DNA from 2 places in the Cupriavidus sp. SZY C1 genome. Region 1 is predicted to be linked to the other one. Evidence: predicted binding sites of a transcription regulator. Region 1 holds the regulator's gene; the other holds the start of a gene.
The links. Region 1 encodes FNR, which switches genes on or off when oxygen is low (the NO sensors DNR and NnrR bind a similar motif). Its sites were predicted from a motif close to TTGATNNNNATCAA; they were not measured.

Region 1 (14,902 bases):
GAAGGAACACGGCGTGAAGCTGGGCTTCATGTCGTTCTTCGTCAAGGCGGCCGTGCACGCGCTGAAGAAGTACCCGATCATCAACGCTTCGGTCGACGGCAACGACATCGTCTACCACGGCTACTTCGACATCGGTATCGCGGTGGGCTCGCCGCGTGGCCTGGTGGTGCCGATCCTGCGCAACGCCGACCAGATGAGCCTGGCCGACATCGAGAAGAAGATTGCCGAGTTCGGCGCCAAGGCCCGTGACGGCAAGCTGTCGCTGGACGACCTGACCGGCGGCACGTTCTCGATCTCGAACGGCGGTACGTTCGGTTCGATGCTGTCGACGCCGATCATCAACCCGCCGCAGTCGGCCATCCTGGGCGTGCACGCCACGAAGGACCGCGCCGTGGTGGAAGACGGCCAGATCGTGATCCGTCCGATGAACTACCTGGCCATGTCCTACGACCACCGGATCATCGATGGCCGCGAAGCCGTGCTGGGCCTGGTGGCGATGAAGGAAGCGCTGGAAGATCCGGCCCGCCTGCTGCTGGACCTGTAATCGGTCCGCGTTCCCAGACAGACACTCCGTCTTCCGTTTGTCGTCGTCCCCGCGCCCCGGCGCGGGGACCCGGCGAGCGCATCGCCTGCCGATGCCGCCGGATGCCCCGCCACGTGGCGGGCATGACGTGCCAAAGAGAAATTTCCCATGAGCAAACAATTCGACGTGCTGGTGATCGGCGCCGGCCCCGGCGGCTACATCGCCGCCATCCGTGCAGCCCAGCTTGGCCTGAACGTGGCCTGCCTGGAAGGCAACGCCTATGACGACCCGAAGGGCGAGGCCCGCCTGGGCGGCACCTGCCTGAACGTGGGCTGCATCCCGTCCAAGGCACTGCTGGCTTCCTCGGAAGAGTTCGAGAACGCCACGCACCACCTGGCCGACCATGGCATCACCGTGGGCGACGTCAAGGTCGACGTGGCCAAGATGCTGAAGCGCAAGGACGACATCGTCGGCAAGATGACCAAGGGCATCGAGTTCCTGTTCCGCAAGAACAAGATCACGCTGTTCAAGGGCTACGGCAAGTTCGCCGGCAAGGCGGCCGAGGGCTTCCAGGTGGAAGTCAACGGCGAGACGCTGACCGCCAAGCAGGTCATCATCGCCACCGGCTCGAAGGCCCGCCACCTGCCGGGCATCCCGGTCGACAACAAGCTGATCAGCGACAACGAAGGCGCGCTGAAGTACGACACCGTGCCCAAGAAGCTGGGCGTGATCGGTGCCGGCGTGATCGGCCTGGAGCTGGGTTCGGTGTGGCGCCGCCTGGGTGCCGACGTGACCGTGCTGGAAGCGCTGCCCGCCTTCCTGGGCGCCGCCGACGAGGGCGTGGCCAAGGAAGCCCAGAAGCTGCTGACCAAGCAGGGCCTGAAGTTCAACCTGGGCGTCAAGGTCAACGAAGTCAAGACCGGCAAGGACAACGTCACCGTGGCCTACACGGACAAGGACGGCAAGGACCAGACGCTGGAAGTCGATCGCCTGATCGTGTCGGTGGGCCGCGTGCCGAACACCGACAACCTGAACCTGGAAGCCGTGGGCCTGGGCGTGGACCAGCGCGGTTTCATCGAGGTGGACGACCACTGCCAGACCAAGGTGCCGGGCATCTGGGCCATCGGCGACGTGGTGCGTGGCCCGATGCTGGCGCACAAGGCCGAGGACGAAGGCGTGGCCGTGGCCGAGCGCATCGTCGGCCAGAAGCCGCACATCGACTTCAACACGGTGCCGTGGGTCATCTACACGTTCCCGGAAATCGCCTGGGTCGGCAAGACCGAGCAGCAACTCAAGGCCGAAGGCCGCGCGTACAAGTCGGGCCAGTTCCCGTTCATGGCCAACGGCCGTGCGCTGGGCATGGGCGCCGCCGACGGCTTCGTGAAGATGCTGGCCGACGCCAAGACCGACGAGATCCTGGGCGTGCACATCGTGGCCGCCAACGCGTCGGACCTGATCGCCGAAGCCGTGGTGGCGATGGAGTTCAAGGCCGCCAGCGAGGATATCGGCCGGGTCTGCCACCCGCACCCGTCGATGTCGGAAGTCATGCGCGAAGCGGCTCTGGCCGTCGACAAGCGCCAGTTGAACATGTAATGCCCCTGTTCACCCTCGGGTGAGCACCGGCGCGCCGCGAATATCCGCGGCGCGCCGTTTTCGCTTGCAGCACCGTATTTCCGCCAGGCCCCCAAGATGAACGTCAACGAGTTTTACGAGCACGAACTCAAGCAGCGCGGCTATCAGTCCGACGAGGCGCAACTGCGCGCCGTGGCGCGGCTGCAGCAATGCTATGACGAGTGGGTGGCGTACAAGAGCCGCCGCAGCAACGCGCTGAAGAAGCTGCTGGTGCACCCCGACGTGCCCAAGGGCGTGTACATGTGGGGCGGGGTAGGGCGCGGCAAGTCGTTCCTGATGGACAGCTTCTACTCGTGCGTGCCCGTGGTGCGCAAGACGCGGCTCCATTTCCACGAATTCATGCGCGAGGTGCACCGCGAGCTCGAAGAGCTGCGCGGCCGTCCCGACCCGCTCGACGAGCTGGCCAGGCGCATCGCGCGGCGGTTCCGGCTGATATGCTTCGACGAGTTCCACGTCAGCGACGTGGCCGACGCGATGATCCTGCACCGCCTGCTGCAGCAGTTGTTCGACAACGGCGTGCAGTTCGTGATGACCTCCAACTATCGTCCCGACCTGCTGTACCCGGACGGCCTGCACCGCGACCGCGTGCTGCCGGCCATCGCGCTGCTGCAGACCAAGCTCGACGTGCTGAACGTGGACGCGGGCATCGACTACCGCAAGCGCGCGCTGGAGCAGGTGCAGGCGTACCACACGCCGCTGGGCCGCGAGGCCAGCGCGGCGCTGCGCGACGCGTTTACGTCGATTGCCGGCACCGCGGACGAATCGCCGATCCTCCATATCGAACACCGCGAGATCAAGGCGCTGCGCAAGGCCAACGGCGTGGTCTGGTTCGACTTCGCCACGCTGTGCGGCGGTCCGCGCTCGCAGAACGACTATCTGGAGATCGCCTCGCAGTTCCACACGGTGATCCTGTCGGACGTGCCCAGGATGACCCCGCGCATGTCGTCGGAAGCGCGGCGCTTCACGTGGCTGATCGACGTGTTCTACGACCACAAGGTCAAGCTGCTGATATCGGCCGAGGTGCCGGCCGACGAGCTGTACACCGAAGGCCAGATGGCCAACGAATTCCACCGGACCGTGTCGCGGATCATCGAGATGCAGTCGCGCGAGTACCTGGAGTCCGAGCGGCGCGTGATGGACACGTCGCTGACCTGAACGGCGGGCGGGCCGGGGGCAGGCCCGGTCGACTGTTGTTTCCGGAAGACCTGCGGGGGACGTATCTGACTTCGTTCCCCGGGGTTTGATTTGCATCAAGGCGGAGGGTGCGCGAGATACCTAGTATCCACTGGGTAATAAAAGCGCGCCATGTCGTCCCTACCTGCCGCCCCCCTCGCGCCACCCCTGGCTTCCGCCGTACCCCCCGCCGCCCGCATCCCTGGGCAGGCATCGTCGTCTCCATCCGAATCCACCTCCGATTGCTTCCATTGCGGCCAGCCGCTGGACCGCGCGCAGCCGCTCGTCGCCGAGATTGACGGCCAGTCGCGCCAGTTCTGCTGCGGTGGCTGCCAGACGCTGGCCCGGACGCTGCACGCGGCCGGCTTTGGCCACCTGTACGGCGATGTCACCCGGTTCGCGCGCCCGATCGACGCCGAGGCGCGGCGCGAAGCCGAGCCGGTCTGGGCCGCCTACGACACCCCCGAGCTGCGCCGCCAGTTCGTGCGCGAGCTGGCCGACGGCCGGGCCGAGGTGACGCTGGCGCCCGAGAACATCCGCTGCGCAGCCTGCGCATGGCTGATCGAGCAGCATCTGGCACAGCTAGACGGCGTGGAATCGGTCGTGGCGAACGTGGCGACGCGGCGGGTGGTGGTGCGCTGGCGCGCCGCCGCGCAGGGCGTGGCGGACCTGCTGGCGAGCCTGGCCGACATCGGCTACGCGGCCTGGCCGTTCGAGGTGTCGCGGACCGACCGGCAGGACCGCCGCGAACGGCGCAGCCTGCTCATGCGCATGGCGGTGGCCATGCTCGGCATGATGCAGGTGATGATGTACGCGTGGCCGCTCTACACGCATGAGGCCACGATCGATCCCGGGCAGCTCCAGCTCATGCGCTGGGCCAGCCTGGCGCTGACCGTCCCCGTGGTGCTCTATTCGGCGTGGCCGATCTTCGCCGGCGCGTGGCGGTCCATCCGCCAGCGCCACATGGGCATGGACGTGCCGGTGGCCATCGGCGTCGCGGCGGGCTTCGTGGCCAGCGCCGTGGCGACGGTGCGCGGCATTGGCGAGGTCTATTTCGATTCGGTGACGATGTTCGTCGCATTCCTGCTGCTGGCGCGCTACCTCGAATTGCGCGTCCGCCAGGCGTCGCGCAGCGGCGCCGAAATGCTGGCGCGGCAGCTGCCGGCCACCTGCGAGCGGCTGGCCGGGGCGGGTGTTGCCGGCGAGCGCATCCCGGTGGCGCGGCTCCAGCCGGGCGACCGCATCCGCGTCAAGGCCGGCGACATCGTACCCGCCGACGGGGTGGTGCTGGCCGGCGCGAGCGAACTCGACGAATCGATGCTGACCGGCGAGGCGCGGCCCGTGAAGCGCGCCATGGGCGACATCGTGCTGGCCGGCTGCTTCAATACGGCCAGCCCGCTGGAGGTACGGGTGGACCGCGTCGGCGCGCAGACGCGGCTAGCGGAAATCGTGACCGTGCTCGACCGCGCGCTGGCCGAGAAGCCCCGGCTGGCCCAACTGGCCGATCGCGTGGCCGGGTGGTTTGTCGGCACGCTGCTCGTGATGGCGGTGGTGACCGGGGTGGTGTGGGCGCTCTGGATCGACCCGTCGCGCGCGCTGCTCGTGACGGTGGCGGTGCTGGTGGTGAGCTGTCCGTGCGCGTTGTCGCTGGCGACGCCGGCGGCGCTGGCTGCGGCCGGCGCCGCGCTGTCGCGCCGGGGCGTGCTGCTGACGCGCGCGCATGCGCTGGAAACGTTGTCGCGCGTCACGGACGTGGTGCTCGACAAGACCGGCACGCTGACGGAGGGGCGCTTTGCGCTGGTCAACACGCAAATTCTGGGTACGGCGGACGCCAATACCTGCCGCCGCGTTGCCGCGGCCATGGAGCGGGGCGGCGAGCATCCCATCGCCAGGGCGTTTGTGGAGGCGGCGGGCGAGACGGAGGTACTACCGCACGTCGCTGACCTCCGCAACGTGCCCGGCCAGGGCCTGGAGGCACGGGTCGACGGGCGCCACGTACGCCTTGGCTGCCGTGAATTCGTCGCGGCGCTGGCAACGCAGCCGCCGCCCGACGCCACCGTTCATGACGGTCATCCCGGCGCCACGGAAGTCTGGCTCGGCGATGCCGACGCCTTCCTCGCGGTCTTCCAGCTGGCCGATGTCGAACGGACACAGACGCGCGCCTTGCTGCAGCGCCTGTCGCATCTTGGCGTGCGTACCCATCTGGTTTCCGGCGACGGCGTTGCGGCCGTGCGCTGGTGGGCCGACCGGCTCGGCATGGCGACCGCGGCGGGCGCGGTGACGCCCGAAGGCAAGCGGGAATACGTGGCTGCGCTGCAGCAGGGCGGGGCGGTCGTGCTGGCCGTCGGCGACGGCATCAATGACGCCCCCGTGCTGGCCCAGGCCCAGGTATCGATTGCCATCGGCAGCGGGGCGCCCCTGGCGCAGGCCGGCGCCGATGCGGTGCTGACCCATGGCGGCGTGGCGGAAGTCGCCACCGCCATCGTCGCGGCACGCCGGACCCGCCGGGTGGTGCGGCAGAACCTGGGCTGGGCGTTCGCCTACAACGTCATCGCCATCCCGCTGGCGGCCACGGGCCACGTCACGGCGTGGATGGCAGGCATCGGCATGTCGGTGTCCTCGCTGCTCGTGGTGGCCAATGCATGGCGGCTGCTGCGCGTCAAGGGCGTGCCGGCCGGGGAGGGGCGCTGAATGGAAACCCTGTATCTGCTGGTGCCGATGAGCCTGATTCTCGTCGTGCTGATCGCCGGGGCGCTCTGGTGGGCGCTGCATGCCGGCCAGTACGACGACCTGGACCGGCCCGGCGAAGCCATTCTGCTCGACAACGACAAGCCGCAGGAGCCGGAGCGCAGGCATTGACGGACGCGGCCCTGTTGCAGTCGTGGCACGACTGACATGACGTCACGCAAACAGTTCGCATCCGGTACAGGTGACTTGATTGAGATCAACGCGGCAGCGGTCGCGTTTTTCTAAAGTCACACAGTCAATAGGTTTATTCTTACTTAGCTTGGGGGTCTGAATGGCTGTCACCACCGCGTCTCCACGCGCCGACACCTTCAATTACGGCGTCGTGCGGCAGTTTGCCGTCATGACCGTTGTCTGGGGTATTGTCGGCATGGCCGTAGGCGTTCTGCTTGCGGCGCAACTGATCTGGCCGGAACTGAATTTCAATACGCCGTGGCTGTCGTTCGGCCGCCTGCGACCGCTGCATACCAATGCGGTCATTTTCGCCTTTGGCGGCAGCGCGCTGTTTGCCACGTCGTACTACGTGGTGCAGCGCACCAGCCAGGCGCGCCTGTTCTGCGGGCCACTGGCCGCCTTCACGTTCTGGGGCTGGCAGATCGTCATCGTGGCCGCCGCGATCACGCTGCCGCTCGGCATCACCACCTCCAAGGAGTATGCGGAGCTGGAATGGCCGATCGACATCCTGATCACGCTGGTCTGGGTGGCCTACGCCATCGTCTTTTTCGGGACGATTGTCAAGCGCAAGACCCGCCACATCTACGTGGCCAACTGGTTCTTCGGCGCGTACATCCTCACCATCGCCATCCTGCATATCGTCAACAACATCGAGATGCCGGCGTCGCTGTGGAAGTCCTACTCGGCCTACGCGGGCGTGCAGGACGCGATGATCCAGTGGTGGTATGGCCATAACGCGGTGGGCTTCTTCCTGACCACGAGCTTCCTGGGGATGATGTACTACTTCATCCCGAAGCAGGCCGAGCGCCCGATCTACTCCTACCGCCTGTCGATCGTCCACTTCTGGGCGCTGAACTTCACCTACATGTGGGCGGGCCCGCACCACCTGCAGTACACAGCGCTGCCCGACTGGGCACAGTCGCTCGGCATGGTGTTCTCGCTGATCCTGCTCGCGCCGTCGTGGGGCGGGATGATCAACGGGATCATGACGATGTCCGGCGCCTGGCACAAACTGCGCACTGATCCGATTCTCAAGTTCCTGGTGGTGGCGCTGTCGTTCTACGGCATGGCGACATTCGAAGGCTCGATGATGTCGATCAAGACCGTGAATGCGCTGTCGCACTACACGGACTGGACGATCGGCCACGTCCACTCGGGCGCGCTGGGCTGGGTCGCGATGATCTCGATCGGCTCGCTGTACTACCTGATCCCGCGCCTGTTCGGCGAAAAGCAGATGTACAGCACGCGCCTGATCGAGCTGCACTTCTGGGTGGCGACGATCGGCGTGGTGCTCTACATCGCGTCGATGTGGATTGCCGGCGTGATGGAAGGGCTGATGTGGCGCGCCACGCAGCCGGACGGCACGCTGACCTATGCGTTCGTGGAAGCCGTGAAGGCCAAGTATCCGTTCTACCTGATCCGACTGCTGGGCGGCCTGTGCTTCCTGGGTGGCATGTTCATCATGGCCTACAACGTGTTCCGCACCATCGCCGGCAAGCCGGCCGTGGATGCGCCGATCCCGGCCAGCCTGCCGGCTTCCGCCCACTGACACGCCGAGGACGCAAACAATGTCTCAGAATCAAGGTTTCTTCAGGCACGAGACGCTGGAGAAGAACGTCGGCTGGCTGATCGTCGCCACGATCATCGTGGTCAGCATTGCCGGCCTGGTGCAGATCGTGCCGCTGTTCTTCCAGCACTCCACGACCCAGCCCGACCAGGGCATCACGCCATACTCGCCGCTGCGGCTGATGGGGCGCGACATCTACATCCGCGAAGGCTGCGTGGGCTGCCACTCGCAGCAGGTGCGCACGCTGCAGGCCGAAACGGAGCGGTACGGCCACTTCTCGACGGCCGGCGAATCGGTGTACGACCACCCGTTCCTGTGGGGCTCCAAGCGGACCGGCCCGGACCTGGCGCGGGTGGGCGGGCGCTATTCGGACGACTGGCAGCGCATCCACCTGCGCAGCCCGCGTGACGTGGTGCCGGAATCGGTCATGCCGTCCTACCCGTGGCTGGAAAAGACGCCGCTGGCGACCGATTCGATCCAGGCGCGCATGAAGGCGCTGCAGCGCCTGGGCGTGCCCTATACCGATGCCGAGATTGCCGGCGCTCCGGAGGAGCTTGCCGGCAAGACCGAAGAGGACGCCATGGTCGCGTACCTGCAGGGCCTCGGCTTGAATCGCCGCAATGTCCGGCTGGACACGGCGCCCGTGCCCGCCACGGCTGAGACGGCGGCCGAAGCCGCCGCGCCAGCCAAGGAGTAATGCCATGGTGATCGTTACCGCAATTGCCACCGTGCTGTCGATGCTGACGTTCCTGGGCATCTGCTGGTGGGCGTGGTCGGCTGGCCGCCGGGCGGCCAACGACGAATCGGCGATGCTGCCGTTCGCCTTGCCCGATGAGAACAACCCTACAAGCCGGACCTAGTCACCATGAGCGATTTCATTTCCGATTTCTGGAGTTACTACATCGCGGCCATTGCGCTGATCGGTATCGCCTGGTGCGTGTGGCTGCTGTTCTCGCAGCGCAAGATGCCCAAGGGCGTCAGCACGACCGACGATACCGGCCACGTCTGGGACAACGACCTGCGCGAGCTGAACAACCCGCTGCCGCGCTGGTGGATGTGGATGTTCCTGCTGGCCTGCATCTTCAGCCTGGGCTACCTGATCCTGTATCCGGGGCTCGGCTCGTACGCGGGCGTACTCAAGTTCTCGTCGCAGGATGAGCTTGCCGCGCACCGGCAGGCCGCCGAGAAGATGCAGAACGAGATCTACGCCAAGTACCTGAAGATGGACGTCAAGCAGGTGGCGGCGGACCCCGATGCGCGGGAAATCGGCCAGCGGCTGTTCCTGAACTATTGCGCGCAGTGCCATGGATCGGACGCGCGCGGCAGCCGGGGTTTTCCGAACCTGACCGATGACGACTGGCTCTATGGCGGCGAGCCCGAGACGATCCAGCAGACGATCGCCAAGGGCCGCAATGGCGTGATGCCGCCGTTTGCCGGCGCCATTGATGGCAAGCAGGCCGGCGATACCGCGCAGTACGTGCGGTCGCTGTCGGGGCTGACATACGACCCGATCCGGGCCTCGCGCGGCGAGAGCACGTTCAAGTCGACCTGCGTGGCCTGCCATGGCGGGAGCGGCAAGGGCAACCAGGCCCTGGGCGCGCCCAACCTGTCGGACAAGGTGTGGCTGTACGGCAGTTCGGAAGGTGCGATCGTCGATGCCATTCTCAAGGGCCACAACGGCCATATGCCGGCCCACGAGGAAATCCTGACGCCCGAACGCATCCGCATGCTGACGGCCTATGTCTGGGGCCTGTCGAATTCGGCAGCACCGGCAGGACAATGACAAACCGCGCCCCGGAGGCCCGCCGGCGAGGCAGGCCCCGGGGGCAAGAGGGCTGAACCATGAACGCGCCCCTGGAATCTCCCCCCACACGCGAGGCTGGCGAGACGGCCACCTGGCGACCCGCGCCGCCATCCAGGACGGCGGCCGATGCCACCGAGGAAGCGCTCTACGAAGTCCGGCGCAAGATCTACCCGCGCTCGATCACGGGTGCCTTCTCAAGCTGGCGTGTCTGGCTGGTCATCCTGACCCAACTGGTCTACTACGGCACCCCCTGGCTGCAATGGAACGACCGCCAGGCCGTGCTATTCGACCTCGGCGCCCGCAAGTTCTACATCTTCGGCCTCGTGCTATGGCCACAGGACGTGATCTACCTGGCCGTGCTGCTAGTGATCTCGGCACTGTCGCTGTTCCTGTTCACGGCGTTAGCGGGGCGATTGTTCTGCGGTTACGCCTGCCCGCAAACGGTCTACACCGAAATCTTCATGTGGATCGAGCGCCGGGTGGAAGGCGACCGGATCGCGCGCATCCGGCTGGACGGCGATCCATGGAGCCTCCGCAAGCTGCGGATCAAGGCCACCAAGCACGCGTTGTGGATCGTCATCGCGCTGTGGACCGGCTTCACGTTCATCGGCTATTTCGCGCCGATCCGCGAGTTGGGCGGAGAAGTCCTGCACTGGACGCTCGGGCCCTGGCAGGCGTTCTGGATGCTGTTCTACGCCTTTGCCACGTGGGGCAACGCGGGCTTCATGCGCGAACAGGTCTGCAAGTACATGTGTCCGTACGCGCGGTTCCAGAGCGTGATGGTCGACCGCGATACCTACGTGGTCACCTACGACGTCGGGCGCGGCGAGCCGCGCGGCAGCCGTTCGCGCAAGGCCGACCACCATGCGGCGGGACTTGGCGACTGCGTCAACTGCAGCATCTGCGTGCAGGTGTGCCCAACCGGCATCGACATCCGCGATGGCCTGCAGTACGAGTGCATCGGCTGCGGGGCCTGCATCGACGCGTGCGACCAGGTCATGGACAAGATGGATTACCCGCGCGGGCTGATCCGGTACACGTCCGAGAACGCCATGCGCCAGAAGCTGTCGCCGACGGCGGCGCGCAAGCGGCTGCTGCGTCCGCGCACCATCGTCTATACGCTGATCTGGCTGGCGCTGAGCGCCGGTTTCATCGCCTCGCTGGCGATGCGGACGCCGCTGAAGGTCGACATCATCCGCGACCGCGGCGCGCTGGGGCGCGAAGTCGAAGGCCGCTGGATCGAGAATGTGTACCGGCTGCAGCTCATCAATGCGACCGAAGCGCCGATGAAGATCCGCGTGCAGGCCAACAGCGCGGAAATGCAGGACCTGACTGTCGAGTACGACCAGGGCGCGGAAGGGCTGGCGCCGACGTCGAACCGCCTGCTGCCGATCCGGATTCGCGTGCCGATCGAGGATGCGAAGGAGGGCACGCACAAGATCGAGGTGACCGTCACGGCCGAGACCGGCACCGATCGCGACGTACGAATTCGGCAAAGTACGAGTTTCATCGTCCCGCGCAATCTGTGACGCTGTGGCGGAAGCGCTGGGCGAATGGCCAAACTGGAGAGCGAAATGAACCCGAACCCCGCAAAACCCTGGTACAGGGAACCCTGGCCATGGATTCTGATGAGTGGCCCGCTGCTGGCAATGATCGGTTGCGGCGTCACGATCTGGCTGGCCAATGGCCATGCCGACATTCCCGTCGCCGACGCCGCCCGTCACGGACTGGTGGTCGAGAAAGTCGGGTCCGCGCCAACCGAACCGCCGGCGAGGCGCCCATGAGACTCCGCTGGCTGATGTGGGTGCTGTGGCCGGCGTTTCTGATGGGCGGCGCGGCCACGGCAGTCGTGTTCTCGGTTGTGGATCCTGGTGACCTGAGCTTCTTCGGCCACCCGGTGGAGGCGTCGCGGCAAGCGGTTTACACAGTGGGATTCCTGGTGGCGTGGCTGTTCTGCGCGCTCTCCAGCGGACTTACGCTGTACACGATGCCGGTAAAGCTGAGCGATACCGATGAACTCGAATAGCGCAGTCGAACAAAAAGGCCGCTCCGGATTTGCTCCGACGCGGCCTTTGTCGTGATACGGGGCGGGCGGCAGGTGCCGCGGGCCTCAGCAGGATCGGCTGTACACCTGCTTGATAGCGGCCATGTCGATCAGCTTGACGTGCCGTTGGCGGATCTGGATCAGGCCGGCTTCGGCGAATCGCGAGAACAGCCGGCTGACCGTTTCCAGTTTCAGGCCAAGGTAGCTGCCGATTTCCTCGCGGCTCATGCGCAGCACGAACTCGGTGGAGGAGTAGCCGCGCGCGGAGAGTCGCTCGGACATGTTGACGAGGAACGCGGCCAGCCGCTCTTCGGCACGCATCGAGCCGAGCGTGATCAGCATGACCTGGTCCTGCGAGATTTCCTTGCTCATCAGCCGCAGGAACTGGCCTTGCAGCGAGGGCAGGTGGCCCGACAGCGCTTGCAGTTCGTCATACCGGACGACGCAGACTTCGGTGTCCTCAAGCGCCGTCGCATCGGAAGCGTGCTGCATCTCGCCGAGACCGTCGAGGCCGATGACTTCGCCAGGCAGATGAAAGCCGGTGATCTGCGTGCGGCCGTCTTCCATCGTGACGTGCGTCTTCAGCGTGCCGAAGCGGATGGCATACACGGCGCTGAGCGGTTCGCCCATGCGGTACAGCGTTTCGCCCTTGTGAACTCGCACACGTTCCTGCACGAGCGTGTCCATCTTCACGAGGTCCTGTTGCGACATGCCCACCGGCAGGCAAAGTTGACCCATTGCACACGTGGAACAACGGGGCGACATCTCGGTGACGGGGATGGAAGTCAACAATTGAGTGCTCGTATGAATGCGCTTGCAGCGAGGGCGCGATGCAGGCATTTTACAGCGTCGAGTGACGCAGAAGCGAGGAACAGTTGCCATTTGGTGTGCTTTTAAGCGTTTTTCTGATGGCCTTGCTCGGTGGCATGCATTGCGCTGCAATGTGTGGAGGAATTGCTATTGCTGCGGAGCAAAAACGGCCGAGCAGTGCAACGATTTTCGTACACCGTTCACGAAATCAATGGTGGGCCGAACTCTGCGTCATGCACGCCGGGCGCATCACCACCTACATGCTGCTGGGCGCGGCGTTGGGCGCCTTCGGTGCGACGGTGTGGCGGCAGGACTATCTGCCTTTGCAGCGATGGCTCTATGCGCTGGGCAGCCTGATGCTGGTGCTGACGGGCGTCTGGCTGCTGCGCGGTCGCGTGATCGGGATGGAATGGATCGAGCGAACGGCTGCGAAGGCAGCGGCACCGGTAGGGCGGCTTGCGGGCTGGTTGTCGGTCGGTCTGCCCGCCGGCTTGCGTCCATCGCAGCGGGCCACGCCGATGCTGCGCCGCTACGGCATGGGTCTCGCCTGGGGATTGGTCCCATGCGGCATGGTCTATGGCGCACTCGCGCTGGCGCTGCTGGCCGGCAACGCTGCATCCGGCGCGTTGGTGATGGGGGCCTTCGGGCTAGGCACGCTGCCGAATCTGCTGGTCATGTCGGGTATGTCCGGATACCTGCGGCAGTGGTCGCGCAAACGGGGGGTGAGGGTCGCTTCTGCCGCGCTGGTCATCGGTTTCGGGGTGCTGGGCGTGGCCCGGGCGGTATGGCTGCCTGAGACGCTGGCGCAACATGGTTTTTGCGTGGTGTTCTGAATCGGCCACAAGGCCGGGTTGCGGGCGGGACCGGGAATGCCATACAATCGCCAGAACCACGGTATCGCGCCGCGCCATGTTTCTGGCGTCGCCGGACCGCTGTCCCGATCTGGGGCGCGTGTCCAGGTTTCCGGCCACTCCGGTGCACCGGCAACGTCTCTACAGTCCATCCGGTTCAAAAGATCTGGTTAAAAGGCCGGCGACGGTTGGGAAGGTGGCGCCGGCCAGGGCGATGTTGCCCGAGCCGATATCGGTATTTTCTTGCCGTCTTGGCCATCCGGTGGCCCAGGCGAATGTCCGCCCCGAAGGGAGAAGGCGCGACGCAAGAGGTCCGTCGACTGGAGAAGCTGGCCAGCCCCGGACGATCTCCTGCCGGACCGACCCGGCAATTCGATGCAAGGAATGATGTGCACGGCTGCGCTGCATTAGGCGGGCGAGCTGGCTGCGCGATGAGATGGCGATGGCTCTGGCCTCGCTGTATCTGCAATCTCCAGTGCCCCGGGACTCGTCCGGGGGCAGGTGCAAAGACAGGCTGCACGCAATCACATGAATACCCAAGAGGCGAAGATCGTCCTCGAGACCGCGCTGATCTGCGCGCAGGAGCCGCTGCGCGTTGGCGATCTGCGGCGGCTGTTTGCCGACGACGTCGGCGCCGACACCATCCGGGTGTTGCTGGAACAGCTCCGGCAGGACTGGCAGCAGCGCGGGGTCGAGCTCGTTGCGCTGGCCAGTGGATGGCGGTTCCAGAGCCGTCCGGAGATGCGCGAATTCCTGGACCGGCTGAACCCGGAAAAACCGCCCAAGTACTCCCGCGCGGTGATGGAAACCCTGGCCATCATCGCGTACCGCCAGCCGGTAACGCGGGGCGACATCGAGGAAATCCGCGGCGTCACGGTCAGCACCGACGTGGTCAAAAAGCTTGAGGACCGCGGCTGGATCGAGGTCATCGGCCATCGCGACGTGCCGGGCCGCCCGGCGCTCTATGCGACGACCAAGGCGTTCCTGGACGACCTGGGGCTCCGCTCGCTGGACGAGTTGCCGCCGCTGGAGGACGCCCAGGCTCAGGCCCAGGCCAACCTGCTGGACCAGCAGGCGATCGATTTCGAGGAAATCGCCACGGCCAACCCGCCGGCCAGCGATGAAGAAGCATTCGCCGCGCCCGTCGCCGATCCGGCGGCTGCCGCAACGGCCGGGCCGGAGCCCGTGACCGAAGCCGAAGCCGAGGCCGAGGCCGAGGCCGGACCGGTGGCAGACGCCGCCGACGAGGCGGATAGCGATACCAGCGTCGCCCTGCAGCCCGAGGAGGATGGGCAGGACGATGCGCCGGTGGCACATGCCAACGGCTACCACGTGGACACCGGGGCCGCCGTAGCGCAGACCCCCGAGCGTTCGGAACCGGCTGGCGAGGACTCGCCATTCCCGGCCGAAGACGACGAGCGCGTGTCCAACTGAACAACATGCAACATCGATAGTGAATACTTTGTCTGATTCCGCTGAGCAAGACGTCCGCCGCCCGGACGTGCCGGGCGATACCGGCGCAGCCCCCGATACGGGCAACGACGCCGACGGCGCGCCGCGCCGCAAGGGGCTGCGTCGC
Region 2 (14,902 bases), on a different contig from region 1:
TCGCCACCTTCGTGAAGCGCCAGCTACGAGCGCTGCCGTTGGCGGCGCGGGTCACGTTGGCCACGGACTTGATGTAGCTGATCAGCACGTCTCGGTTGGCGTCCGGCGAGGCGTAGACGGTCTTGGTGCCGTCGAGGCCCGGGAAATTGCCGCCGCCGCTGGCGCGGTAGTTGTTCGTCGCCACGATGAAGTCCATCGCCGCGGTCACGGCCGCGCCCTTGTACGTCAGGTTCTTGATGCGGCTGCCCACGGGCTGCGTGACGTCGATCTCGTACTGCATGTCGGCGTCGGTGAACATGTCGAAGTTGTAGCCCGGGAAGGTGCTGATCAGTTGCTGCTCGGTGGTCAGCGCCGGGTTGATCTGGTTGAAGCGCTTGGCGGCCGTCTCCAGCCACGCCTTGACCTCGGCGCCGTTGACCTTCACCGCGTAGACCGTGTTCGGGTACAGGTACAGGTCGGCCGCGTTGTTGATGGCCAGGCTGCCCATCGCCACGTCGGTGTAGTCGCTGCCGCCGCCAAAGCCGCTCTTGAACGGGGCCGAGACCGACAGCACCGGCAGCGATGCCAGCGCCGGCAGGTTGGCCGCGAGGTAGTCCTTCACATACTTGGCCTGGGCCTGGTTGACGATCTGGATCGCACCCGGGTCGCCCACGTCGGCAAAGTAGCTCGTCATGCGGTAGTCGGTGCTGCCGATGGGCGTCTTCACGTACTGGATGGTCGCCTGGTGCTCGGTGTCGATGGCGGCGGCCACGCTGGCGTCGGCGGCCACGTAGGTCTTGTCGGCGTTCTGGATCGAGCGCGCCTCGACCTTGGTGTTGGCGCGGTCCACGCTCCACGCCTTGCCGTCGTAGGCCAGCGCCAGGTTGACCACGCCCAGGTGCTTGCCCCAGTAGTTGGCCATCACGGTCGGCACGCCGTTGACGGTGCCCTTGACCTTGTCCACGCCCGGCAGGTTGAACTGGCCAACCGTGCTGGCCGCGTCCGGGAAGACCTGGTGCGAGTGGCCGATCAGCATGGCGTCCACGCCCGCCACCTTCGACAGGTGGTAGCTGCCGTTTTCCATCGTCGGCGAGTACGCCGAGTTGTCCAGCCCGCCGTGCGAGATCACGACGATCAGGTCGGCGCCCTTGGCGCGCATCTCGGGGATGTACTTCTGCGCGGTCTCGACCACGCCTTCGGTGTAGACCTTGCCGTCCAGCCAGCGCTTGTCCCAGCTCAGGATGGCCGGCGGCGCAAAGCCGATGATGCCGACCTTGATCGGCGCCGACACCGTCTTGCCGTCGGGGCCGGTGGCCGTCAGCGTCTTCGACAGGATCGCGTACGGCTGGAACAGCGGCTGGCGCGTCTTGACGCTGTAGACGTTGGCCAGCACCTGCGGGAACTTGGGCCCGGCGCAGGTCTGCTGCGCCGAGGGGTCGGGCAGGCCGTCCACGTTGAAGCGGTTGCCGGTGACCTGGCTCAGGTACTGCAGGCCGTAGTTGAACTCGTGGTTGCCGATGCCGCCGCCGTCAAAGCCGGCCGCGTTCATGACCTTGTACATCGCCAGCGTCTCGCCGCACGTGACCGGCTTGACCAGCGCCTGGTAGTCGGACAGTGCCGTGCCCTGGATGGTGTCGCCGTTGTCCAGCAGCATCGTGTTCGGGAATTCGGCGCGGGCGGCCTTGATCAGCGTCGACACGCGCTCGAAGCCCAGCGACTTGTCCTCGGCCAGCTTGAAGTAGTCGTAGCTGAGTACGTTGGTGTGCAGGTCGGTCGTCTCCAGCAGGGCCAGCGTGGATCTGGTGCCGGCCGGCACGGTGGCGGTGCCGCCGCCGGTCTGGCCGCCGTTGCCGTTACCGGCGCCGTTGTCGTCGTCGGAGCCGCAAGCGGCCAGGGTGCTGGCTACCATGGCCGCCAGCAAGGCGGCCCGGATGCGATGGAGTTGCATGGTCTCGGATTCCCCTGTGATTGTGTTTCTTCTGTGGGAGGAAATTGTGCGAACCGGCGATGGCAGCCAAGTGGCGATATCGCGTCATTCTCGTGACAATCGCTCTAAATATGACAAAAACGCCATATCGCTCGACCAGCGCCGCCAGCGGGACTATTTCAATCGGTTGAAGAGGGTTATCCATCGGCGCGATTGACGCCCCGTTATATAGCCGCTTATATTGCGGATGCCAACGATCCGGCACCCCCTCCCTTTCCCCGACGCTTCTGCCATGAGCCTCCTGCCCTTCGCCCGCCGCGCCGCCCTGGTCGCGCTGACCCTTGCCGCGCCGTCGGCCTTTGCCGCGGACCTCGTGGTGTCCGCCGCCGCCAGCCTGACCAACGCCTTCAAGCAGCTTGGCGAGCAATTCGAGCGCGCCCATCCCGATACCAAGGTGGTGCTGAACTTTGGCGCGTCGGACGTGCTGATGCAGCAGATCGTCAAGGGCGCCCCGGCCGACGTGTTCGCGTCGGCCGACCAGAGCGCGATGGACAAGGCGGTGGCCGAGAAGGTCGTCCAGCCGGCCACGCGCAAGGATTTCGCGGCCAACGCGATCGTGCTGATCGTGCCGCACGACAGCAGGCTCGGCATCGGCGCCCCGGCCGACCTGTCCCGCGCCGACGTCAAGCGCGTGGCGTACGGCAACCCGTCGTCGGTGCCGGTGGGCCGCTACACGCGCGGCGCGCTGGAATCGCAGGGGCTGTGGACGGCCGTCGAGGCCAAGGGCGTGCCCGCGCAGAACGTGCGCCAGGCGCTGGACTACGTGGCGCGCGGCGAGGTGGACGCCGGCTTTGTCTTTGCCACCGACGCGGCCGTGATGCCGGACAAGGTCAAGGTCGCCGCCCGCGTGCCGACCCCCACGCCGGTCACCTACCCCATCGCCGTCACCGCGCAGGCCCGCCAGGCCCAGCAGGCCAACGCCTTCGTCCAGTACGTGCTGTCGCCCGAGGGCCAGGCCACGCTGGCGAAGTTCGGCTTCCAGAAGCCCTGACCGCCGGTTCCCGGTTCGCATCGCCGCCATGGACGCCGTCTGGATTCCGCTGCTGCTGTCGCTGAAGGTGGCGGGCTGGGCCACGCTGCTCAACGCGATCCTGGGCGTGGCCGCGGCCTACGCGCTGGCCCGCTGGCGCTCGCGGGCGCGCGACGTCGTCGACGCCATCCTGACGCTGCCACTGGTGCTGCCGCCTACCGTGCTGGGCTACTACCTGCTGGTGCTGGTGGGCCGGCGCGGCGTGTTTGGCGCGTGGCTGGAACGGCTGGGCATCGAACTGGTCTTCACGTGGCAGGGCGCGGTGCTGGCGTCGACCGTGGTGGCGTTTCCGCTGGTGCTGAAGTCGGCGCGGGCCGCGTTCGAGGGTGTCGACCACCAGCTTGAGAACGCCGCGCGCGTGCTCGGCATCTCGGAGGCGGCCATCTTCTTCCGCGTGACGCTGCCGATGGCGCTGCCCGGCATCGTGGCCGGCGTGCTGCTGGCCTTTGCGCGGGCGCTGGGCGAGTTCGGCGCCACGCTGATGGTGGCCGGCAACCTGCCCGGCCGCACGCAGACGCTGTCCGTGGCGATCTACGAGGCGGTGCAGGCCGGCAACGACGACACCGCCAACCTGCTGGTGCTGGTCACGTCGATTACCTGCATCGTGCTGCTCGTGGTGGCGGCGCGGCTGGTGCCGCCGGCGCAGCGCGGCACGGCCAACCTGTTCGAGCGGCGCCGCTTCACGCGCGCGCCTGCGGGCAAGTGAGGCCGCCATGAGCATGGAAATCACCGTCCGCAAGCGCATGGCGTCGGAAGACCGCCATTTCGCGCTGGACATCGCGTTCGCGTCCGACAGCCGGCGCGTGGCGCTGTTCGGCCCGTCCGGCGCCGGCAAGAGCCTGACGCTGCGGGCCATCGCCGGGCTGATGGCGCCCGACAGCGGCCGCATCGTGCTGAATGGCCGCACGCTGTTCGACAGCGACGCCGGCGTCGACCTGCGGCCGCAGGACCGCCGCGTGGCCTACCTGTTCCAGGACTACGCGCTGTTTCCGCACCTGACCGTCGCGCAGAACATTGCGTTCGGGCTGCGTCGCGGCTGGCGCAACCCCGCGCGGCGCGCGCTGCCGCCCGAGGCGGCGCGCTGGGTCGATGCGTTCGGCCTGCGCGACATCGTCGGCCAGTATCCGGCGCAGATTTCGGGCGGGCAGAAGCAGCGCGTGGCGCTGGCCCGCGCGCTGGCGGCCCGGCCTGACATCCTGCTGCTGGACGAACCGTTTTCCGCGCTGGACCCGGCCCTGCGCATCCGCATGCGCCAGGAACTGCGCGCGCTGCAGGAAAGCCTGGACGTGCCGATGCTGATGATTTCGCACGACCCCGAGGATGTCGACGTGCTGGGCGACCACGTGCTGGAAATCCGCGAGGGCCGCATCCACGCCAGCGGCCGCGCCCACCGGCACCCGCCGGTCTACGCGCCCGAGACCTCGCCGGTCATCTAGCCAGCCGGCCGGGCGCCAGCGCGGGCCGTTGCTCAGCCCATCGTGCCAAGGATCACGCTCGACGCCTTGAAGATGGCCAGCGCGCGCGTGCCGGCCTGCAGCGCCAGGTCGGCCACTGCCGCCTGCGTGACGATTGCCGCCACGGTGCCGCCACCATCGAGCTCCAGCACGACCTCCGCATTGACCGCGCCGGGCACCACCCGGGCCACCGTGCCGGGCAACTGGTTGCGCGCCGACAGCCGCGCCGCCGGATCGGCCAGGCCGATCAGCACCGACGACGCCTTGACCAGCGCGAACGCTTCGGCGCCGGGCGCCAGGCCCAGCGTCTCGACGCTCTCGTGGGTAATCGTGGCGACGATCCGCTGCCCGCCCGGCAGCGCCAGCGTGACTTCGTCGTTGACGGCGCCGGCGCGTACGGTTTCCACGCGGCCGAACAGCTTGTTGCGGGCACTGGTCTGGATCATCATGCGGCGGATCAGGTGAAGGTCTTCGGGATGCGCGTCGGCCATGGCGCCCGCGCGTTCAAGCTGGGCGATGAAGCGCGCGTGCTCGGCCTCCATCGCCCGGTAGGTGGCAATCAGCCGCTCGGCGCGCGCGGTCAGCCGCGTACCGCCGCCGCCCTTGCCGCCGGCCGCGCGCAGCACCAGCGGCTCGCCGGCGCTGTTGTTCATCGCGTCGATGGCGTCCCACGCACCCTTGTAGCTGATGCCCACCGCGCGCGCGGCGGCCGTGATCGAGCCGTGCTCGCCAATGGCGGCCAGCAGCGCGATGCGGTCCTTGCCGCCCCAGTCCTGCTGGCCGGCGCGGAACCAGATGGCGCCCTGGAGTTCAAGCATTGCGCAAAGCCTGTCTGTGGTGTCGGATGGCCCGTATGGTACCGCCAACGCCGGACGCCCGGCGGGGACGTCAGCTCTGGTGGGCGGGGATGTACCAGCGCATGACGCTGCCGGCGAAGTACTGCTTGTCGAACCGTCGCAGCAGGTGCCAGCAGGTGAACGGGTCGACCGCCAGATCCACCCAGGCCCACGGGTGGTTGGGGTCGCCGTCGCGCACGATCTCCACGGAGTTGACCCGGGCATGGGTCTGGAGCTTGTCGCGCAGCATTTCCTCGGTCACATCACGATGTAGCCCGCGGATCAGTACCTGCATTGCAGCCTCTCCCTGTTGGAAGTGGTGATGCATGTATTCTAGGCCGCGTGCCGCGGCCCGGCGCCCAACGATGCGGCTATCGCACGTTTCACGCCATGATGTGCACGCCGCCGTCCACGTACACCGTATTGCCCGACACGCGGCGCGCATAAGGCGTGGCCAGGTAGGCGGTGGCAAAGCCCACGTCCATGATGTCGACCAGCTCGCCCAGCGGCGCGCGGCCGGCGGCTTCGGCCAGCAGCACGTCGAAATCCTTGAGCCCGGACGCCGCGCGCGTCTTCAGCGGCCCCGGCGAGATCGCATGCACGCGGATGCCGCGCGGGCCCAGTTCGTAGGCCAGGTAGCGGCAGGTGGCCTCCAGCGCGGCCTTCACGGGCCCCATCAGGTCGTAGTTCGGCACCACGCGGTTGGCGCCGTCGTAGCTCATCGCGAACAGCGTGCCGCCTTTGTCCATCAGCGGCACGGCCCGGCGTGCCATGCGGATGAACGAGTGGCACGACACGTCCATGGCCCGCGCAAAGCCGGCCGCCGATGAGTTCAGCAGCCCGCCCTGCAAATCCGCCTTGGGCGCGAACGCCACCGAATGCACGACCGCGTCGAGCCGGCCCCACGTTCTGGCGATGTGGTCGAACAGGGCGTCCATCTGCGCGTCGTCCTCCACGTTCAGCGGCATCAGGATCGGCGCATCCACCCGCTCGGCCAGCGGCGCGACGTGCGGGTACGCCTTGTCGTTCAGGTACGTCAGCGCAATCTCGGCCCCGAGTTCGCGGAACGCCCGCGCACAACCCCAGGCAATCGAATCCTCGTTGGCAACGCCGACGATCAGCACGCGTTGCCCGGACAGCGGCGGAGTGGGAACGTGGACCATGGTGGGGGCTCCGGGTTGGGGTGGGTTTTGCTTTCCTGTCTGGCTTGCGGGACAGGGGCTGGGGTGAGGGTTAGCGCATCCGGCTGCGGCAACAGCCGAACACACCGCCATCTTTGCTCCCCTCTCCCGTTTGCGGGAGAGGGGAGACAACCGGACGCGGAAGGCAAGGCCCCCGTCGACTATTCCGCTTGTGCTTCCTGGGTTGCCTTGCCGTTGCCGTGGTCGGTGCCGAAGGCTTCGGCGACTTCGCGGTAGCGGGCCAGCCAATCGGCGTCCAGCGGGCCGCCGACGGTCAGGACGCGGTGGGCCAGCACCATGATGCGGCGGCGTTCGCGCATGTCGGGCACCAGGGCCGGCAGCGCCGCGATGGCGGCCTCGGGGTCCAGGCTGACGATATAGCTCTGCCGTCGCACGGCGTCCTTGAACTGGGCCAGCGTGATGCGCTTCTCGGGCGGGTTCTCGCGTGCGAGCTTGCGCAGCAGGTTGAACGGCCGCTCCTCGATGGCCGAGCGGCCCTGCGTCACGTACGACAGCACGCGCAGGAAGGCGTCGAGCGCGGTGCCCGTGCCGATCTCGCGCTCGGCCTCGCGGCGGCGCAGTTCGGCCACCTCCTTGCGCAGCGCGGTCACGGCCGGCGACTCGGGCCGCTTTGGCGTGGTCGTCATGCCCAGCATGGCCGGCAGCCACGGCGCGGCGTAGATCGATTCGAACATGCGCTCCTGCCAGGCGTCGCGCGCGTCGCGGTACTGGTCCAGCGAGCGCACGATCTGGTCGGACATGGCCTGCTGCATCGCCAGGAACGGGTTGTCCGGCGACACCGGCTGGCGCGCGTCGCGCACGGCCGGGGCCATCATGGCGACCCATTGCATCCACGGGTTGCCGTCGGCGAACAGCGAGCGCTCCAGCCGCGACGGGTGCATCGCGCGGATCGCCTCGGCCGTGGGCTCGTTCGCCATCGCGCGCACCACGGGCGACGCGAACGTGTCGTACACGTGCTGGTTGATCTCGGCCACGCGCCGCACCACCTCGAACGGCTGCTCGTCGGCCCGGCCGTCGTCCAGCGCCAGGATGTCGTCGATGGTCCGCCGCTCGAAGCGCACCAGGTAGCGGCCTTCGATCAGCTCGCTGTGCGGCGCGTCGGGCGCGAAGTCCTCGATGCGGGCCTCGTACAGGCCCGGCGGCAGCACGTCGATCAGGTCCAGCGCGCAGAACAGTTCCGAGTGCTCCTTGTTGGCCACGCTGCCCGACACGAAGATGCCCAGGTGCCCGATCGACGGATGCAGGCAATAGACGATGGTCTGGTCGTTGGCGACAATCTCGTCGACGCTCGCGTACAGGTCCGGAATCCAGTTCAGCGCCTGCTGCGGCGGCGTGATGTTGTCGCCCCAGGACGCAAACACGATCACCGGCGAGCGCAGGTTGCGCAGGTCGACCACGGACTGGCCGTCATTGCTGCGCACGTCGCCGGCCGTCAGGTGGTTGCCGACGAACAGGTTCTGCACGATCCAGTCGATCTCGGCGCGGTTCATCAGGAAGTGCCCGCCCCACCAGCGCTCGAACTCCAGGAAGCGCGGCCCTTCGGTATCCACCTTGGCGTAGACGTTGTAGAGCTTTTCCCAGAGCGTGTTCGAAGGGTTCAGCTTCTCGAAGTTCTGCACCAGCCACGCGCCGTCGAAGCGCCCGTTGCCCAGGTCCGCCGCCAGCGACGACAGCCACGTGCCGCCCAGCAGCCCGCCGGCATAGCGCATCGGGTTCTTGCCGCGCACGCCCGACCAGTAGGCCACGGGCGCGCCGGCCAGCAGGATGGGGCCGGTCACGTCGGGCGCGGCGGCGGCCAGCATCAGCAGCGCCCAGCCGGCCTGGCAGTTGCCGATCACGAACGGGCGGCCCGGCGCGTCGGGGTGCCGCTCGGCAACGGCGCGCAGGAAGCGGGCCTCGGTGCGCGCCACGTCCTCGATGGTCTGGCCCGGGCACGGGTCGCGGTAGAACGTGATGAAGTAGCACGGATGGCCGGTGCGGATGGCGTTGCCGATCTCGCTGTCGGCCTTGAAGCCGCCGATGCCGGGGCCGTGGCCGGCGCGCGGGTCCATCACCACGAACGCGCGCTTGGTCATGTCGGTGGGATGCGCGGCGGGCGGCACGATGCGCAGCAGCGCGTAGTTCACCGGCCGGGGCAGGTCGCGCCCGTCGATCAGCACCTCGTAGTCGAACACCAGCACGGGCGGCATGCCGCCTTTCTCGTGCGTCGCCGTCTCGTTGCCGCGCTGGCGCAGGACGTCGAGGAACAGGATGGATCGCTGCCACGCGTCGATCCCGTATTCCCAGGCGGCCTGGGCCAACGGGTGCAGCGGGAGCGGGGGATATGCCGGGGACGGCGCGGAGGGCGATGCGGGCGAGTCAGGCGTTGAGGGCGATGAGGGCGAGGCGGAGGCGCCCTGTCCGGGCGCGCGGCCCGTCACAGGTTGGCGTGCATTCATTTCCGTTTCTCCTTGGGGATAGGCGGAGTCCGATGGCGTGCAGCGGGGGCCGATGCGGGCGTGGTGCGGGCGTCGCTTGCTGCGATGCAACAGCAAAAATCTACCAGCCTCGGCCCGGCATGACAACCGTTACCAAAGGCCAATCCCGCTGACGGCGCCGTATATGACAGGCGCAAGACATTCCAATGGCACGGGTGCGTCGCCTATACTGCGTCGAGACGTTTGCGCAACGCAGCATCCGCCTTCGCTGTTGCGGCTGCTGCCCAGCCGGAGCCCGTACGCCCATGCCGACCCCGCCGTCCGACGACAAGTACGCCAGGCTGCTCGCCCGCTGCGAGGGCCTGCCGCCCATTCCCACCGCCGTGGCCCACCCCTGCGACGCGTCGTCGCTGGACGGGGCGCTCGAAGCGGCCCGGCTGGGGCTGATCGTGCCGATCCTGTGCGGGCCGGCCGCCCGCATCCGCGCCGTGGCCCAGGAGCAGGGGCTGGCGCTGGACAACGTGGAGATCATCGACGCGCCGCACAGCCACGCGTCCGCCGAAAGTGCGGTCGAGGCCGTGCGCACCGGCCGCGCCGAGCTGCTGATGAAAGGCAGCCTGCACAGCGACGAGATCCTGCACGCCGTGGCGCGCAGCGCCAGCGGCCTGCGCACCGGGCGGCGCCTGTCGCACGTCTTTGCCATGGACGTGCCGAACTACCACAAGCCGCTGTTCATCACCGACGCGGCGGTCAACATCTTTCCCACGCTGATCGAGAAGGCCGACATCGTGCGCAACGCGATCGACCTCGTGCGCGTGCTGGGCGTGGAGCGGCCCAAGGTGGCCATCCTGTCGGCCGTGGAAACCGTGACCGACAAGATCCCGTCGACCATCGAGGCCGCGGCGCTGTGCAAGATGAGCGAGCGCGGCCAGATCGAGGGCGGGCTGCTGGACGGCCCGCTTGCGTTCGACAACGCCATCAGCAAGGCCGCGGCCGAGACCAAGGGCATCCGCTCCGAGGTGGCCGGCGACCCGGACATCCTGCTGGTACCCGACCTGGAAGCCGGCAACATGCTGGCCAAGCAGTTGACCTTCCTGGCCGGCGCCGAGGCGGCCGGCATCGTGCTGGGCGCCCGCGTGCCGATCATCCTGACCAGCCGCGCCGACAGCGTGCGCGCGCGCATCGGCAGTTGCGCCATCGCGGTGCTGCTGGCCCATTCGCGCCGCACCGCCCAGGTTGCGGTGCCCGCCTGAGGAGCGATCCGCGTGAGCACACCCCATCCCGTCATCCTCGTCGTCAACGCCGGTTCGTCCAGCGTCAAGGTGTCGATCTACGCGGTGCCCGAGGCCGCGCACGACAACGTCGACATCCAGCCCACGCTGGCCGCGCACGGCCAGATCGAAGGCATCGGCGTGGCGCCGCGCCTGGTGGCGCGCATGGCCGACGGCCGCGAAGTGACCGATCAGAAATTTCCCGTGGAGCAGGTGGCGGACCACGACGCCGCGTTCCGGCTGATCCGGCTGACGCTGAGCGTGGCGCTGCGCGACACGCCGCCGGTGGCCATCGGCCATCGCGTGGTGCATGGCGGCAGCGAGTTTGCCGATGCCGTGCGCATCGACGACGACGTGATCGCCCGGCTGGAGGCGCTGGTGCCGCTGGCGCCGCTGCACCAGCCGCACAACCTGACCGCGATCCGCGCCATCCGTGGCGCCGTGCCCGACCTGCTGCAGGTGGCCTGCTTCGACACCGCGTTCCACGCCGGGCGCGATCCGCTGACGCAGCTCATGGCGCTGCCGTACGCCTACTACGAGCAGGGCGTGCGGCGCTATGGCTTTCACGGGCTGTCGTACGCCTATATCGCGCGGCGGCTGCGGCAGGTGGCGCCGGACCTGGCCGACGGCCGCGTGGTCGTGGCGCACCTGGGCAATGGCGCCAGCCTGTGCGCCATGCGCGGCGGCCGGAGCGTGGATTCGACGATGGGACTGACCGCGCTGGACGGCATGCCGATGGGCACGCGCTGCGGGTCGATCGATCCCGGCGCGGTGCTGTACCTGGCCGCGCAGGGCATGGCGCCCGACGCGATCCAGGCCATGCTGTACGGGCAATCGGGCCTGAAGGGCATCTCCGGCATCAGCAGCGACATGCGTGCCCTGCTGGCCAGCGACACGCCGCGCGCCAGGCTGGCGGTGGACTTCTACGCGTGGCGCGCCGCGCAGGAAGTCGGCAAGCTGGCGGTCACGCTGGGCGGGCTGGACGCGCTGGTCTTCACGGCCGGCATCGGCGCCAACGCGCCGGACGTGCGCGCCCGCATCTGCGCGCACCTGGCCGAACTGTTCGGCATCGCGCTCGACCCCGCGGCCAATGGCGACAACTGCCAGCGCATCAGCCACGACACCAGCCGCGTGCCGGTGCTGGTGCTGCCGACCGACGAGGAAGGCATGATCGCGCTGTCGACGGCCCGCATCCTGCGCGAGACCGGCGGGCTATGACACCAGGTAGTGGCCGCGCAGGCGGTCCACGTCGACGCGCAGGTCGTCGGCCAGGAACCGCTCGACGCTGCCGTAGGTCTGCCTGATCGCATCCATCGACGCCTCGATGTACTCGGGGCGCACTTCCAGCAGCGGCAGCATCGCGTCGGGCGAGACCCCGAGCTGGCTGGCGCCGGCCAGCAGCTTCTCGTTGAAGCGCTGGTTCCAGTGGTTCGATTCCAGGTAGTTGGCGACGATGTCGTCCTGGGCCACGCCCAGCGCGCTCAGCAGCAGCAGCGACGCAAAGCCGGTGCGGTCCTTGCCGGCGGTGCAGTGGTAGAAGAGCGTCTTGCCGGCCTCGGCGTGGCGCAGGAACGTGCCGAACGCATCGCGGTAGCGCACCGGAAAGTCGCGGTAGACGTCGAGCATGAAGCCGTGCATCTGCGCCGCGTTGCTGGCGCGCAGGCGCGGCATCAGCACGTCCATCGCCATGGTGCCGTCCAGCACGGGTACCGCGAGCCACTGGAAGCGCTCGCCGAACGTGGCCTCGGCCGGCGACTTCTCGCCCGGCGAGCGGAAGTCGACCACGATGTCGAGCCGCAACGCGTGCAGCTTGTCAATATCGGCCGCGCAGGCCAGCGCCGGGTTGGCGCTGCGGTACAGGCGGTTCTGGACCACGCGCCGGCCCGCATGGCCGGTCAGGCCGCCAAGGTCGCGCGCGTTGCTGATCGACTCCAGGTCCAGGCAAGGCCGCAGCGCGGCCGCGATCAGCGTTTCGGAAGGGTTCTGCATATCGGTCCTGGCGCGCCATGCGGCACGCTTTCGAAAATGTTCAGCATCGGCGTCAATTATTTCAGATCGACGCACTGGGGGACATCCCGCTGGCAACGATACCCCGGGAACCGTTGCGGGTGCTGCAACGGGCCATTTCGCTTGACTGTTTCTGACTTCACAGCGATTTGATCTGCCGCAATTTCAAAGGCCGAGTCGGCTTGGCGACGCCCGCCCTGCTTCACATAATGAGTCCATGTCGAACGCCGCGACCTGCGCGTCCCGACGGGTTCGACAGGCTGCTCCTTACCAAGGATTCACCATGCCTGATCCGCAAGTCTCTCCTGCCGGCCCTGGCGGTCCCACCGCCACGGCTGCCACGCCTGCCGCCCCCAAGTTGCGCATCCACTGGGGCCTCTACCTCGCCGTCGCCGTACTGCTCCTGCTGGTGGCCTTGCCCATGCCGCCCGACCTGCCCGTGGCGGGCCAGCGCATGCTGGCCATCCTGGCGTTCGCCGTGGTGGTCTGGATTACCGAGGCCGTCACGTACGAAACCAGCGCCATCATGATCACGTCGCTGATGGCGGGGCTGATCGGCTTTGCGCCGATGGTCAACGATCCCAACACCCTCTACGGCACGTCGCGGGCCCTGGGCATGGCGCTGGCCGGGTTCTCGAACACCGCGCTGGCGCTGGTGGCCGCCGCGCTGTTCATCTCGGCCGCGATGACCGTGACCGGGCTGGACCGGCGCATCGCGCTGGTCACGCTGTCGGCCATCGGCACCAGCACCCGGCGCATCCTGCTGGGCACCATCGCCGTGACCATCCTGCTGAGCCTCGTGGTGCCCAGCGCCACCGCGCGCAGCGCCTGTACCGTGCCGATCATGATGGGCGTGATCGCGGCGTTCGGCGTCGACAAGAAGTCGAACATTGCCGCCGGCATCATGATCATGGTGGCCCAGGCCACCAGCGTCTGGAACGTCGGCATACAGACAGCCGCCGCGCAGAACCTGCTGACGGCCGGATTCATGGACAAGCTGCTGGGCGAGCGGGTGACGTGGCTGCAATGGCTGGTGGCCGGCGCCCCGTGGGCCATCGTCATGTCGGCCGTGCTGTACTTCCTGGTGCGCTGGCTGCTGCCGCCCGAGACCGACGCCATCGCCGGCGGCAAGGAAGCCGTGCAGCGCGAGCTGGCCGCGCTGGGGCCGATGACGGGTCCGCAGAAGCGCCTGGCCGCCGTGGCCATCGGCCTGCTGCTGTTCTGGGCCACCGAGGGCAAGCTGCATGCGTTCGATACCGCCACCATCACGTTCGTGGGGCTGGTGATCCTGATGATGCCGCGCATCGGCGTGATGGACTGGAAGACGATGCAGCAGCGCACACCGTGGGGCACGCTGATCGTGTTCGGCGTGGGTATCAGCCTGGGCAGCGCGCTGCTGACCACGCAAGCCGGCCAGTGGCTGGGCCGGTTCGTGGTCGAGCATTCGGGCCTGGCCGAGCACGGCACGCTGATGATCTTTGCCGTGCTGGCCGGGTTCCTGATCCTGATCCACCTGGGCTTTGCCAGCGCCACGGCGCTGACGGCGGCCCTGCTGCCGATTCTGATCTCGGTGCTGCAGCAGCTGCCGGGCGACATCAACCGCGTGGGCATGACGATGCTGCTCGGCTTTACGGTCAGCTTCGGCTTCATCCTGCCGATCAACGCGCCGCAGAACATGGTGTGCCTGGGTACCGATACCTTCAACGGCAAGCAGTTCGCCCGTGTCGGCATCCCGGTCACGATCATCGGCTACCTGCTGATGCTGCTGTTCGCCAGCACGTACTGGCGCTGGCTGGGCTGGGTCTGACACCCCGCGCCCGCGCCCCCGGATTGCCAACACGCCAATCACTTACTGACAACCAAGCGTCCCCATCATGAAACTGTCCCTGGAGGCCGCGCGCGCCTTTGCGCGCAATATTCTGACAGCGCAGAATGTGCCGATCGACATCGCTGACGATGTCGCCGAGCACCTTGTCGAAGCCGACCGCAGCGGCTACACGAGCCACGGCATCTCGATCCTGCCGAACTACCGGCGGGCCATCGACGGCCAGAGCGTCAACCCGGCCGGCCGCGCCGAATGCGTGCTGGATCGCGGCACGCTGATGGTCTTCGACGGCCACGGCGGCTTTGGCCAGCACGTGGGCAAGACCGTGATGCAGCAGGCCATCGACCGCGTGCGCGAGCACGGCCACTGCATCGTCACGCTGCGCAAGTCGCACCACCTGGGCCGCATGGGCCACTACGGCGAGATGGTCGCCGCGGCCGGCCTGGTGCTGCTGAGCTTTACCAACGTCATCAACCGGCCGCCAGTGGTGGCACCGTACGGCGGCCGCGTGGCGCGGCTGACCACCAACCCGCTCTGCTTTGCCGGACCGATGCCCAACGGGCGGCCGCCGATGGTGGTGGACATTGCCACCAGCGCCATCGCCATCAACAAGGCCCGCGTGCTGGCCGAGAAAGGCGAGCCGGCGCCCGAGCACAGCATCATCGACGCGGATGGCAACCCCACCACCGACGCATCGGCGATGTTCGGCGAGCGGCCGGGGGCCCTGCTGCCGTTCGGCCAGCACAAGGGCTACGCGCTGGGCGTGGTGGCCGAGCTGCTGGCCGGCGTGCTGTCCGGCGGCGGCACCATCCAGCCCGAAAACCCGCGCGGCGGCGTGGCCACGAACAACCTGTTCGCCGTGCTGCTCAACCCCGAGTTCGACCTGGGCCTGAA

Region 2: QTN24_RS04445 (DASS family sodium-coupled anion symporter) is a predicted target of FNR. The motif match lies at 12,333-12,346, and genes of this name have one in related genera.

The regions. Positions count from the first base shown of each region.
Region 1 covers NZ_JAUANU010000019.1:8,780-23,681, reverse strand. The annotation lists gene odhB (2-oxoglutarate dehydrogenase complex dihydrolipoyllysine-residue succinyltransferase) at 1-544, shown strand, start outside; gene lpdA (dihydrolipoyl dehydrogenase) at 692-2,116, shown strand; gene zapE (cell division protein ZapE) at 2,213-3,310, shown strand; gene QTN24_RS23120 (heavy metal translocating P-type ATPase) at 3,461-6,019, shown strand; gene ccoS (cbb3-type cytochrome oxidase assembly protein CcoS) at 6,020-6,187, shown strand; gene ccoN (cytochrome-c oxidase, cbb3-type subunit I) at 6,348-7,796, shown strand; gene ccoO (cytochrome-c oxidase, cbb3-type subunit II) at 7,816-8,511, shown strand; gene QTN24_RS23100 (cbb3-type cytochrome oxidase subunit 3) at 8,516-8,674, shown strand; gene ccoP (cytochrome-c oxidase, cbb3-type subunit III) at 8,680-9,597, shown strand; gene ccoG (cytochrome c oxidase accessory protein CcoG) at 9,657-11,147, shown strand; gene QTN24_RS23085 (hypothetical protein) at 11,193-11,402, shown strand; gene QTN24_RS23080 (hypothetical protein) at 11,399-11,644, shown strand; gene fnr (fumarate/nitrate reduction transcriptional regulator Fnr) at 11,729-12,454, opposite strand; gene QTN24_RS23070 (sulfite exporter TauE/SafE family protein) at 12,538-13,305, shown strand; gene scpB (SMC-Scp complex subunit ScpB) at 13,852-14,757, shown strand; gene rluB (23S rRNA pseudouridine(2605) synthase RluB) at 14,786-14,902, shown strand, end outside.
Region 2 covers NZ_JAUANU010000002.1:62,322-77,223, reverse strand. The annotation lists gene QTN24_RS04500 (bifunctional 2',3'-cyclic-nucleotide 2'-phosphodiesterase/3'-nucleotidase) at 1-1,927, opposite strand, end outside; gene modA (molybdate ABC transporter substrate-binding protein) at 2,199-2,957, shown strand; gene modB (molybdate ABC transporter permease subunit) at 2,986-3,702, shown strand; gene QTN24_RS04485 (ATP-binding cassette domain-containing protein) at 3,710-4,432, shown strand; gene QTN24_RS04480 (TOBE domain-containing protein) at 4,465-5,268, opposite strand; gene QTN24_RS04475 (RNA recognition motif domain-containing protein) at 5,339-5,581, opposite strand; gene fabI (enoyl-ACP reductase FabI) at 5,670-6,449, opposite strand; gene QTN24_RS04465 (DUF3141 domain-containing protein) at 6,629-8,926, opposite strand; gene QTN24_RS04460 (bifunctional enoyl-CoA hydratase/phosphate acetyltransferase) at 9,211-10,158, shown strand; gene QTN24_RS04455 (acetate/propionate family kinase) at 10,171-11,394, shown strand; gene QTN24_RS04450 (tyrosine-protein phosphatase) at 11,389-12,165, opposite strand; gene QTN24_RS04445 (DASS family sodium-coupled anion symporter) at 12,467-13,990, shown strand; gene QTN24_RS04440 (Ldh family oxidoreductase) at 14,058-14,902, shown strand, end outside.